DNA from 3 places in the Arthrobacter sp. UYCo732 genome. Region 1 is predicted to be linked to each of the others. Evidence: riboswitches for the same ligand, from Rfam matches in the RefSeq annotation. Region 1 holds a riboswitch; each other region holds the start of a gene.
What was found. A riboswitch is a leader RNA that binds a small molecule or an ion and turns the genes downstream of it on or off. The one in region 1 is predicted to bind S-adenosylmethionine.
Positions count from the first base shown of each region.

Region 2: linked by a shared signal. The riboswitch ahead of ABIB45_RS00810 (aminotransferase class V-fold PLP-dependent enzyme) and the one ahead of ABIB45_RS10115 (DUF1737 domain-containing protein) in region 1 are both predicted to bind S-adenosylmethionine.
Region 3: linked by a shared signal. The riboswitch ahead of metX (homoserine O-acetyltransferase MetX) and the one ahead of ABIB45_RS10115 (DUF1737 domain-containing protein) in region 1 are both predicted to bind S-adenosylmethionine.

Region 1 covers NZ_JBEPPJ010000005.1:124,168-128,370, reverse strand. The annotation lists gene ABIB45_RS10125 (O-succinylhomoserine sulfhydrylase) at 313-1,521, opposite strand; gene ABIB45_RS10120 (rhodanese-like domain-containing protein) at 1,522-1,941, opposite strand; gene ABIB45_RS10115 (DUF1737 domain-containing protein) at 1,938-2,195, opposite strand; SAM riboswitch class IV at 2,209-2,324, opposite strand; gene ABIB45_RS10110 (hypothetical protein) at 2,508-2,789, shown strand; gene opgC (OpgC domain-containing protein) at 2,956-4,203, shown strand, end outside.
Region 2 covers NZ_JBEPPJ010000001.1:180,530-184,732, reverse strand. The annotation lists gene aroA (3-phosphoshikimate 1-carboxyvinyltransferase) at 1-304, shown strand, start outside; gene rsgA (ribosome small subunit-dependent GTPase A) at 288-1,403, shown strand; gene hisN (histidinol-phosphatase) at 1,459-2,271, shown strand; SAM riboswitch class IV at 2,431-2,544, shown strand; gene ABIB45_RS00810 (aminotransferase class V-fold PLP-dependent enzyme) at 2,580-4,001, shown strand; gene ABIB45_RS00805 (class I SAM-dependent methyltransferase) at 4,104-4,203, shown strand, end outside.
Region 3 covers NZ_JBEPPJ010000003.1:254,628-258,830, reverse strand. The annotation lists gene ABIB45_RS07350 (hypothetical protein) at 1-295, shown strand, start outside; gene metX (homoserine O-acetyltransferase MetX) at 368-1,483, opposite strand; SAM riboswitch class IV at 1,497-1,611, opposite strand; gene ABIB45_RS07340 (bifunctional o-acetylhomoserine/o-acetylserine sulfhydrylase) at 1,687-3,012, opposite strand; gene ABIB45_RS07335 (VOC family protein) at 3,217-3,855, shown strand; gene ABIB45_RS07330 (CPBP family intramembrane glutamic endopeptidase) at 3,987-4,203, opposite strand, start outside.

The DNA of each region.
Region 1 (4,203 bases):
CCGGGCGCCCCATCCCGCTGGTGGTGAATGCCGACTCGCTGTCCATCTGGTTCCTGCCGGCGCCGTCAAGCCTTCCGGCGGACCTCGGCGCCTGCTTTGGAATCCACCGCGAGGATGAACAGCATTCCACCCGTTTGCTCCGGACAGGAGCGGTGATGGCCGCAGTGACCGCAACGCCCGGGCCGGTCCAGGGATGCAGCTCCTCCGGAGCAGCATTGCCTCGCAGCCCCGGTGCTCAACCAGCTGACCGAGTCGGTCCGCCAGACTGCGGCCCGGGAACTCCGCCAGCCCCAGGCCGCAGCCTGACCGCCGTCAGACCTGCTTCAGGGCCTGCTCGAGATCGCCGATGAGATCGTCCACGTCCTCCAGCCCCACGGACAGGCGCACCACGCCGTCGCTGAGCCCGATCGCGGCGCGGCCCTCCGGGCCCATGGCACGGTGGGTGGTGGTGGCCGGATGGGTGATCAGGGACTTCGCGTCGCCCAGGTTGTTGGAGATGTCGATGATCCGTAAGGCGTCCAGCAGCGCAAAGGCGGCGTCCTTGCCCGAGCGGCCACCCGCCGTCGCAAGTTCCAGGGTGAGGACGGTGCCGCCGGCCTTCATCTGCTTCGCCGACAAAGCGTACTGCGGGTGCGACTTCAGTAGCGGGTATTTGACCCAGCTGACGGCCGGCTGCTGCTCGAGCCATTCGGCGAGCCGCAGCGCGGACGCAGAGGAATGGTTCACGCGCAGGGCCATGGTCTCCAGGCCCTTGGTGAGCACCCAGGCGTTGAACGCGGAGAGGGACGGGCCGGTGTGCCGCATGAGCTGCTTGACCGGGCCGTCAATGAATTCCTTCGTCCCCAGGATCGCCCCGCCCAGCACCCGTCCCTGGCCGTCCATGTGCTTGGTGCCCGAATACACAATCACGTCCGCGCCGAACTGCCCGCAGCGCTGGAGCAGGGGAGTGGCAAAGACATTGTCGACGACGACGGTGGCCCCGGCGGCGTGCGCCAGTTCGCTGACCGCGGCGATATCCACGATCTCCTGCATCGGGTTTGACGGCGACTCGAAGAACACCGCAGTGGTGGGCTCGGACAGCGCGGCGCGCCACTGGTCCAGGTCCGGGCCATCCACAAACACCGTCTCCACGCCCCAGCGCGGCAGGATCTCGTTCAGGATCACAAAGCAGGAGCCGAACAGCGACCGCGCGGCCACCACCCGGTCGCCGGCAGCCAGCAGGGCACCCAGGGCGGTGAACACTGCTGACATGCCCGACGCCGTCGCGAAGCACGCTTCGGTGCCTTCGAGCAGGCGGAGGCGCTCCTGGAAGGTGGCCACGGACGGGTTGCCATAGCGGGAGTAGACGAACCGCTGATCCTCGCCGGTGAACGCGCGCTCGGCCGCGGCCGCCGACTCGTACACAAAGCCGGAGTTCAGGAAAATGGGCTCGGTGGTCTCCTGGAAGTGGGTGCGGTCCAGCCCGCCGCGGACAGCCTGCGTGTCTGCGCTCCAGCCCTCGGCGTCTTCGTTGAATGTCATTTAGCGGCTTCCCGGGTTGGTGGGCAGTCCGCTGTTTTTCCAGCCGTTGACGGTGCGGTCGCCGTAACGGTCCGGCTCGCCTTCGAAGCCCTCGAGGACGTTGTAGGAGGTGAACCCGGCCTGCGTCGCGGCGATCGCGGCGGCGACGGAGCGCTGGCCGGAACGGCAGATGAACACCAGTTCCGTGCCGTCGTCCGCCGGGGCCTGTTGCCTGAGGTCGGCGATAAAAGCAGCGTTGGGAATGCCGCCGGGGAACGTCCACTGGATGAACAGGGGATCGTTGTGCTTGTCGTTCGCGAACGCGGTGTCCGGGATGCCGATGTGGGCCCACTCGCCCTCTGTGCGCACGTCCACCAGGATGGCGCCCTGTTCCAGCTTGGCCCAGGCTTCCTGCGGGGTCAGGTCTCCGGCGTAGCTCACGCGTGGCCCTCGCCGTCGAACTCGAGGTCTTCCACTGCCGTGGCGACGGCGGCATCCGCACTGGCGATCGCGGCCGGGAGGATGAGCGCCTGGGCAACAATCACGGCGTTGCCGTTGAACGTGGCGGCGGGGCTGCCGTGCAGCACATACCCCTCGGCCAGGGCGGCGGATATCCGTTCACAAAAGGCCCGGTCATCCGGGCCTGTGATAAGCCGGTAGGACAGTTTTTCTTCAGGGGCAGGTGCGTCAGACACGACGGATCTCCTTCTCTCACGCTTGCAGCTCGAATGGGTCGATATGCCGAGTATTCACCTGAGGCACCCCGCCGCGAAAGGGAGGGTTGCCGACCGGCCAGTCAGGGCTTGGCACCGGTTCTCATTACTCACCAAAAACGTAACATCCGCCGTGCCCGTCTACACTGCCGCCATTGTCATGTTCCGTAACCATCGCGTGCTTCCGTGACCTGCGGGCTGGCGGCACAATCGAATCCTGGGGGGCTGTGTGCCGCACTCGCGACGGTGGGGCTGGGCAGTTGCCGTAACGTTTTCGGGCCGCCGCCGCCGTGCATGCCGCCTGCGATCACCGTGACGCCGGCGGAGGCAAAACCCGGTGACCGGGTAGCGGTCAGCGCCCCGGTCGCGGCCTGCGATGCGGGCTACGGCCCTTGTGCGCAGGTCTCCGTGGAACTGCTGGATGCCCATGGCACCACGGTGCTGGAGGAGTTCGCACCCATGACCGACGACGGCGGCTTCACTTTCGTGTTCACCGTCCCGGCAGGCATGGCCCGGGGGAAGCCGGGGTCACCGCGCAGCCGTTCAACCTGGACTGGTGCGACGACACCGGGGTGAATCCTGGGCGGCTGACCCGGAGGTCGCCGGGCCAGCCGGACGGCGCCGGGTTGAAACCGAATGGCCCCGGGTCGAAACCGACCGGCCAGCGAAGACCGATAGAGTTTGGCGGGGGCACCGGCCACCATCACTGAAGCAGCTGCACTGGGGGAGGGTCCACACCAGCATGCCAACAGCAACCGCACTAAGGCGCGTACCGCCGTCGGCCGTACCCAGACTGCGGAGCCCGCTACCGGCCGCACTTCTGGCGGCCCTGCTCGTCCTGTTCAGCCTGCTCACCGCGGGCTCCGTCCACGCGGCCGAGCCTGAGCCGGCGGAAGGCAAACCCCTGCTTGGAGCTGTCCTGGAGTGGGGCGACGATTCGGCGCAGGGTTTTGCCGAGCGGCTGGGATCTTCGCCGGCGCTGCTGTGCCACGAAATCTCGCTGCCCGTGCGCTCCGGCGAGGAGCAGGACATCCGGGAATTCCTCGGCCAAGCCGCTGGCCAAGGCGCCCAGGCCATGCTCACCGTGCGGCCCACGGCGGCGCTGGACCAGGTGGACGCCGCTGCCGCTGGAGCCTTTGCAGCCAAGGTTGAGGACCTGGCGTCAGCTTTCCGCGGTACGCTCCTGGTCCGGTTCGCCCCGGACATGAACTCAAGCTGGGTGGATTGGGGCCAGCAGCCGGTCGCCTACAAGTCGGCGTTCCGGAACGTTGCCGCAGAGTTCAAAACTGCGGACGACGCCGGCACGGTAATGGTGTGGCAACCGTACCTTGGGCGGGACTACCCTTTTGAACGGCACCGGAACGCCCCGGCCCCCGGGTCCGAAGGCTTCGCCCTGCTGGACACCAACGGCGACGGAAGCTGGAACAGTGCAGATGCCGCCTACGCTCCGTACTACCCGGGCGATGACGCCGTGGATTGGGTGGGGCTGACGGCTTACCACGATGACACCGGCGGCAACTCCGCCGTCAACACCGTTCCCGCGGACGGCGAGCTGTCCGCCATGCTGACGCAGTCCGGCAGCGAAGACTTCTACGCCACGTATGCCGCTGCCCGGAACAAACCGCTGGTCCTCCAGACCGCAGCCTTCTACAGCCCTGCCTCCGGCGGCGCCGCAGAGGCCGACATTAAAACGTCCTGGTGGGACCAAACCCTCAAATCGGCCACGTCCGCAGAATTCGCCAGGATCGCTGCCGTCGTCTGGGACGAGCGGACCAGCACCGGGGATACCGGGGTGGTCAGTATCGACTGGCGGCTCACCGGCAACTCCGGCATTGCCGGAGCTGCGGGGGAGAGCCTGGTTCGGTCCGGACTGACTACCGGCCCGGTGACGGCTATCAGCGGGGGCCAGCAGGCCACGCGGGCCAACTCCCTGTCCGGGGCCGCAGCCTGGAGTGTCGCCGCGGCCATGGTGATCCTGCTGGTTGCCTTG
Region 2 (4,203 bases), on a different contig from region 1:
GGACAGGCTGGCAGCGCTGGTCACCGAAATCAACCTGCTTGGCGGCGATGCCGAGGAAACCAGCGATGGGCTGGTGATCCGCCCGGCCAAGCTGCACGCCGGCGTCGTCCACACCTACGCGGACCACCGAATGGCCACGGCCGGGGCAATCCTCGGCCTGGCCGTGCCGGGAATCGAGGTGCAGGACATCGCCACCACCGCCAAGACCATGCCGGAGTTCCCACAGATGTGGGCGGACATGCTCGCGCAGGGCACAGCAGCCGGCGACGGCACGGAAGGTTCCAGCGGTGGCCCGCAGCACTGACTCCTGGGACGAGTCCGACGTCCGGATCCGCCCCAGCAAAAAAGGCTCACGGCCGCGCACCAAGGACCGCCCCAGCCACGACGACGCCGTCACGGGCCGCATCATCACCGTGGACCGCGGCCGGTACACCGCCGTCGTGGGTGAGGACTCGGGCGACGAGCGGATCATCATCGCCGCACGGGCCCGTGAACTGCGCCGCTCCCCTGTGGTGGCCGGTGACTTCGTCTCGCTGGTGGGGGACGTTTCCGGCGAGCCCGACACCCTGGCCCGCCTGGTCCGGATCCAGGACCGACGCACTTTGTTGCGCCGCAGCGCCGATGACACGGATCCGATCGAGCGTGCCGTGGTGGCCAACGCCGACCAGCTGGTGGTGGTGGTGGCCGCCGCGAACCCGGAGCCGCGCACCGGCTTCATCGACCGCGCTCTGGTGGCCGCATACGACGCCGGCATTGAGCCGCTGCTGCTCGTCACCAAGGCGGATGTCAAGGATCCCGCAGAACTGCTGTCCAACTATGAGCACCTGGACTTTCCGGTGATCATCAGCCGGACGGCCGACTCCGCCGCCTCCGGCATCGACGCGCGTTCCGATGACGGCCTCTCGGCCCGCCTGGACGGCGACGCCGTTTCAATGCTACGTGCCTACCTCGACGGCAAAGTCACCGTGATGCTGGGCCATTCGGGCGTGGGCAAGTCCACTATGGTGAACGCTCTCACCGGCGCCGAACGGGCCACGGGCGGCGTGAACGCGGTGACGGGCCGCGGCCGCCACACGTCGTCGTCGGCCCTTGCCTTGAAGCTGGCAGGCGCCCCGGCCGGCAGCTGGATCATCGACACCCCCGGCATCCGCTCGTTCGGCCTGGCGCACGTGGACCCGGACCGGATCCTGCGGTCGTTCCCGGACCTGGAGCCTGGCACGGATGCGTGCGAGCGTGGCTGCAAACACAACGCGGCCGCGGTCAAGTGCGGGCTGGACTCGTGGGTGGCCGAAGGGCAGGCCGGTCCCACCGGCCCGGCCCGGCTTGCTTCGCTGCGGCGCCTGCTGGGCAGCGACCCGCGGCTGGAAGGCCAGGAATCCAAGGAACTGGGCAGCGTGGGCTAGAGGACCGGCGCCCGACGTCCCCGACCCTGAGCCCGTTAGACGGTAGTTTGGAACCATGATCCAACCCGCTTCGAGCTACAACGATGACCTGCGCCTGGCCCACGTGCTGGCAGATTCCGTGGATGACCAGACCATGAGCCGCTTCAAGGCGCTGGACCTGCACATCGAGACCAAGCCTGACCTGACGCCGGTCACTGATGCGGACAAGTCGGCTGAAGAGGCCATCCGCGGCCAGCTGTCCCGCTCGCGCCCCCGGGACGCCGTACTCGGTGAGGAATTCGGCAGCTCCGGCCACGGCTCCCGCCGCTGGATCATTGATCCGATCGACGGCACCAAGAATTTTGTCCGCGGCGTCCCCGTCTGGGCCACGCTAATCGCGCTCGTGGACGAGGGCGAACCTGTGGTGGGCGTGGTCAGCGCACCCGCGCTGGGCAAACGCTGGTGGGCAGCAAAGGGCGCCGGCGCTTACATGGGCAGGTCCCTTGCCGCAGCAACCCGGCTCCGTGTCTCGAATGTGTCCAACCTCGCGGATGCCTCGCTGTCTTATTCAAGCCTGGGCGGCTGGAAGGAACGCGGCAACCTGGATGACTTCCTGGGCTTGACCGAGGACGTCTGGCGGACGCGCGCGTACGGCGATTTCTGGTCCTACTGCATGGTGGCCGAAGGCTCCGTTGACATCGCCTGCGAGCCGGAGCTGAACCTGTACGACATGGCGGCCCTGGTCCCCATCGTGGTGGAGGCCGGCGGCCGGTTCACCTCATTGGAGGGCCAGGACGGGCCATTCGGCGGCAATGCGCTGGCCACCAACTCGATCCTGCACTCCGAGGTCCTCAAACGCCTCAATCCCGGCCTGGACGATCTGCTGTAGGCGCACTTTACCGAATTATCGACGGCGGGCGCCTCCTGAAGGGGGCGTCCGCCGCCTTATGTTCGCAAGAATCGCCTTCTGGGTAAATGAACGTAATAAACGACTTAACATTCAGCCGGGCTTTTCTCCGGCCGCAGCGATGAAATAGGCTCCTTAACAGGTCACGAGTGCCAGCGCTAAACCCCGGTTTGCTGGCCGGCAACCCTCCATTCGCGGTGGGGTGCCCCGGGTGACGACCAGGCCGGTCCGGAACGGACCCGGCAAGCGCGGATTCCCGGGACCGGGAATCCTTTTTGAGTGAGGTCCCCGTGACTACTGCCACCGTCTCCCCCGCCATCCAGAACACCGTCGCCACCGGTCTTTCCAGCGAACCAGGCGCCCTTGCGGGACGCCCGCTGTCCGCCGTCACCGGTGCGGAAATCCAGGCTCCGCTGATCCAGGGCGGTCACGTCAGGTACGCAAACCTGGACTACGGCGCGTCCGCCCCCGCACTCTCCATTGTGTCCGCCTACCTCAACGAGATCCTGCCGTTCTATGCCAGCGTCCACCGCGGTGCCGGCTATGCGTCGCAGATCAGCACGTCCGTTTACGAGAACGCCCGGAACATCGTCCGGGACTTCGTAGGCGGCCGCCACGACGACTCCGTCGTCTTCACGCGGAACACCACTGACTCGCTGAACCTCCTCGCGGGTTGCCTCCCGCAAACGGACGGGCGGCCCACCGGTGACGTTCTCTACCTGGACATCGAGCACCACGCCAACCTGCTTCCGTGGCAGGGCGTCCCGCACCGCAGTGTGGTCGCCGCCGACACGGTTGCCGGGACCATCGAGGTCCTCCGTGCCGAACTTGAGCAGGGCAACGTCAGCCTGCTCGCGGTCACCGGCGCCTCCAACGTCACCGGCGAGATCCTCCCGATTAGGGCACTGGCCGCCCTCGCCCACGAATACGGGGCGCGGATCGTGGTGGACGCCGCGCAGCTGGCGCCGCACCGTCGCATCAACATCAGCGCGGACGACGTCGACTACCTCGCCTTCTCCGGCCACAAGCTCTACGCCCCGTTTGGTGCCGGGGTCCTGGTGGGACGCACCGACTGGCTCGACTCCGGTACGCCGCATCTGGCAGGCGGCGGCGCCGTCCGGGAGGCAAAGCTCGACGGCGTCAGCTGGGCTACCGGACCCGCCCGCCACGAGGGCGGCTCCCCCAACGTGTTGGGGGCCGCCACGCTGGCCCGCGCCACGCAGGTCATCGCGTCGCTGGACCAGGACCGCTGGCACGCCCATGAGGCAGCCATCCGGTCATTCCTGGTGGACGGGCTCGGGAAGATCGACGGCGTCACCGTCCACCAGATCTTCTCGGACACAGACCCTGGCACCGGCACCATCGGCGTCGTGAATTTCTCAGTGGCCGGTTACGACGCCGGATTGGTGGCCGCGTATCTCTCGGCCGAGCACGGCGTTGGCCTGCGGGACGGCCGCTTCTGCGCGCACCCGCTGCTGAAGCGCCTCGGCCTCCCGTCGGGATCCCTGCGGGCCAGCTTCGGCGTCGGCTCCCGGTTGGAGGACGCCCAGCGGCTCCTGGCCGGCCTCGAACAGCTCCGCAGCACGGGCCTGGGCTGGGACTATGTGGTGGATTCCGGCCGCTGGGTTCCGGCCAACGACACGCGCACGTACCCGCACTGGGCACCGAACACCCCCGGCACGGCCGGAGCCGCTCCCTGCCTCGATGACTGAGGGCGCTGACGACTAAGGCCGGGACTGACCGGCTGACTGACGATGCGCGGCCATGCGGTAAATTCGAAGGATACGCATGGGCACAGTTGAAGGAGGCCGCACGTGGCACGGGGTGGCCCCAAGCTCGAGCACGGACGCCGTCTGGAGCTCGGGCAGAGCTTCCAGGACGGCGGCGAACACTATCAAAAGGTGCGCCCCGGCT
Region 3 (4,203 bases), on a different contig from region 1:
GCCGCCGAGCCAGCCACTCCCGCCGATACAGCCTGTTCCGCCCGCCGACCAGCAGTTCCCCGGCCAGCAGTTCCCGCCGTACGGTCAGCCGCAACAGTATGGGGAGCCCCAGAACGGGCAGCAGCGCAGTGCAGAAACACCCAAGGCCCCCTCTGCCCCGGCGACTCCCCCGCCGCCGTCGGCCCCGCAGGGCTACCGCGCCCGGAAGCTAGCCGAGCTGGACCAGCAGTACAGCAATGGTGAACTGGCCATGGAGGAATACATGAAGCGCCGCTCCGACATCATGAACGGCTGATCCCCGCCCAGAACCTCGGCGGCAGGGAACCTCCGCCCTGAACCAGAACGGGCCCTAAACCTGGAACCCGTCCTAGACCAGGAACACGCTCCGCAGCTGGTTGCCGAGCTGGCCGATCTCGGTCAGGAAGCCGTCGTGGCCGATCGGAGCCTCGATGACATGGACGTCCACCTCGCCGGGGAGCGCGTCGGCCAGTTCGCGGGACTGCGACGGAAAGTACAACCGGTCGCTGTCCACGGCCGCCACGAAGAACCTGGCGGTGGCGCGGCCAAGAGCCTCGTCCAGGGAGCCCCGGCCGCGGCTGACATCGTGGCTCATCAATGCATCGGTGAGCGCGATGTAACTGTTGGCGTCAAAGCGGCTCACCAGCTTTTTCCCTTGGTGGTCCAGGTAGCTTTCCACCTGATAGCGCCCGCGCTCCCCCAACGCTGCGGCCCGAAGCGGTGATTCGGGAAGCTGCGCTGAGCGTCCGAAACGGCCGTCGAGTTCCTCTGCCGAACGGTAAGTGATGTGGGCGATGCGGCGGGCCAGCGCCAGGCCGTCCTGGGGCAACGGTCCGCCGTAGTAGTCGCCGTCGTTAAAGTTGATGTCCTGCCGGATGGCGAGGGTCTGCGCCTGGGCGAACGCGATCTGTTCGGCCGTACTCGCCGCCCCGACCGAGATCACAGCGCAGCGCTGCACCCGTTCCGGGAAGCTGACCGCCCACTCCAGCGCACGCGCGCCGCCCAACGAGCCGCCCAGCACGGCAAACCAGCTGTGAATGCCCAACTGGTCAGCCAGCCGCGCCTCAGCCTCCGTGGTGTCACGCAGCGTCACCAACGGAAAACGGGATCCCCATGGCTTTCCATCAGGGGCTTCCGACGACGGGCCGGTGGAGCCGTAGCAGCCGCCCACAATGTTGATGGAGACCACAAAGAAACGGTCAGTGTCCACCGGCGCACCGGGTCCGGCCAGCTGCTCCCACCAGCCGGGCTCGTCGCTGTCGCCGCGCGTCACGTGCGTGCTGCCGGTCAGAGCATGCTCAATCAGGACGGCATTGGAGCCGTCCGCGTTCAGCGTTCCCCACGTTTCGTATGCCAGAGTGACGTCCGGCAGGTTGCCGCCGGCTTCGAGCTGCAGGCCGCCAATGCTGGCGTAGCGGACCACGCCGTTTCCGGGAGCCGCAGTTCGGGAGATGGTGATCGTCATGGAAAGGACCTCTTCTACGCGCTTGCCCGCCGTCATTTGACCGGCTGGCCAGGTCCTCACCCGGGGCACCCCGCCACGGAAGAGGGTTGCCGGCCAGCAAGCCGGGGCTGTCGCTGACACTCATGACCTGCTTCGAGTGTACGAAACAGCCCCGGCCTCTGGCTAAGAGTGTGACTGGTTGTGACTTCGCGGGGCTTCCTGGCTCAGCTGACGGCCGCGCCCTTGGCCGCCCGGAACCCTGCTTCGAGGTCGGCGATGATGTCATCAATGTGTTCGATGCCCACCGATAGACGCACCAGCCCCGGTGTCACACCGGCGATGGCCTGCTGCTCGGGTGGGAGCTGGCTGTGCGTGGTGGACGCCGGGTGGATGACCAGCGAGCGGACGTCCCCGATGTTGGCCACGTGCGAGTGGAGATCCAGGGCGTCCACGAAGCGCTTGCCTGCTTCCGCCCCGCCGGCCAGGGTGAATCCAACCACGGCACCGGTGCCCTTGGGACCGTACTTGCGGCCCCGTTCGTACCAGGGGCTGGACGGCAGACCCGCATAGGCGACCGATTCGACGTCGTCCCTTGCCTCCAGCCAGCGCGCAACGTCGACTGCGTTGGCCACGTGCCGTTCCACCCGCAGGCTCAGCGTCTCCAGCCCCTGGGCAATCAGGAAGGCGTTGAACGGGGACACCGCCGAGCCGAGGTCACGAAGCAGCTGGACCCGCGCCTTCAGGATGTAGGACAGGTTGGCGCCGAGCGCCCCTCCGGCCCCGAGATCCCGGGCGTACACGAGCCCGTTGTACGTCGGATCCGGAGTGTTGAAGCCGGGGAACCGTTCCGGGTCCTTGCCGAAGTCGAAATTGCCGGAGTCCACGATCACGCCGGCGATGGCAGAGCCGTGCCCGCCCAGGTACTTGGTCGCCGAATGGAGCACAATGTCTGCGCCCCATTCGAGCGGGCGGATCAGGTAAGGCGTGGACAGGGTGTTGTCCACGATCAGCGGCACGCCGGCATCGTGGGCGGCCTGCGACACGCCCTCGATGTCCAGCACGTCCTGTCGCGGATTGGAGACCACCTCGGCAAAGAAGAGCTTGGTGTTGGGCTGCACGGCGTCCCGCCACTGCTCCAGGTTGTCCGGGTCCGCCACAAACGTCACGGAGATGCCGAACTTCTTCAGGGTGTGCGCCAGGAGATTGTAAGTACCGCCGTAGAGGCTGGGGCTGGCCACCACATGGTCCCCGGCCTCGGCAATGTTCAGGATGGCAAAGGTTTCCGCCGCCTGTCCGGAACTCAGCAGAAGGGCCGCCAGCCCGCCCTCCAGGCTGGCAATACGCTGCTCCACGGCATCCTGCGTGGGGTTGCCGATGCGTGTGTAGATCGGCGCGAGCTCCGCGAGGGCAAACCGGTTGGCGGCGCTTTCCGCGCTGGGGAAGACGAACGACGTCGTCTGGTAAATCGGGAGGGCACGGGCGCCTGTGGCGCTGTCCGGCTCCTGGCCAGCATGGATCTGGCGGGTTTCGAAAGACCATCCGTTCGACATTCAGGGCTCCTTTGACGAGATATGGCACTGCGCATGTGCGTTCAGTGTAGGAAGGCTTCCGGGCCGGTAACAGGATTGTGACGAAGGTGGTCAGGGGCGGTTTTCAGGGTTGTTGTGCGCGGGTGTCGATGGGCTGCCGAAACACAAAACCTGGTAAGGCAACCCTTAGCTGAGAGGCGCATCACAAAGTGCCAAGATGATGGCATGCGCATGGATCACGTCTCTTACGCCTGTGAACAAGATGGCCTCGTTGCCACCACCGAACGTATTTCGTCCGCCCTCGGCGTTGAAGCCGTGAAGGGTGGAGTGCACCCCCGTTTCGGAACCCGAAACATGATCATTCCCCTCGCCGACCACAAATACCTGGAAGTTGTAGAGGTTCTGAACCACCCGGCTTCGGACAAGGCTCCCTTCGGGCAGGCTGTCCGGGCACGGTCCGAAGCCGGCGGCGGCTGGATGGGATGGTGCGTCGAAGTGGACGACCTCGCCCCGTTCGAAGACCGCCTGGGCCGGGCCGCCGTCAACGGCAACCGCAAGTTCCCGGACGGTCGTGAGCTGGCCTGGAAGCAGATCGGCATCCTGGGCCTGATCGCGGACCCGCAGGTTCCCTACATGCTCAAGTGGGAGGGCGACCCCTCCCTCCACCCGTCCAACGCCTATGAGAGCAACGTCAAGATGAGCTGCCTGACTATCGCCGGGTCCGCCGAGCGAGTGACGGCTTGGCTGGGTGAACCGGTAGAGAAGCCGTTGGAGGACGTGGCAGTCGAGTGGGTTGCACCGAAGGGAACCCCAGGCATCCTGTCCGTGACGTTCGAAACTGCCACCGGAGCCGTCACCATCTGACGGTCCGTTTCCGACCAATATCCGATCCCCCGGGCAGCGCTGCCCGGATCACATCTTCGGCCGCCATCAGCGCGTGACAACGACGTCACCTGCCGACGGCGGCCGAATCGCTTTAACGGAACCCAGCCGCGTCACCCCAAGCCAACAGCCCGGCCGAACAAGCTAAAGCCCACAAAAGCCACAATGTCCAGCACCGCATGGGCGATGACCAGCGGCATCACCCGCTTCGTCCTGGTATAAAGCCAAGCGAACACCACCCCCATAACGACGTTGCCGAAGAACGGCCCGAATCCCTGGTACAGGTGATAGGTGCCGCGGAGCAGGGAACTGGTAAAAATTGCCAGCGGT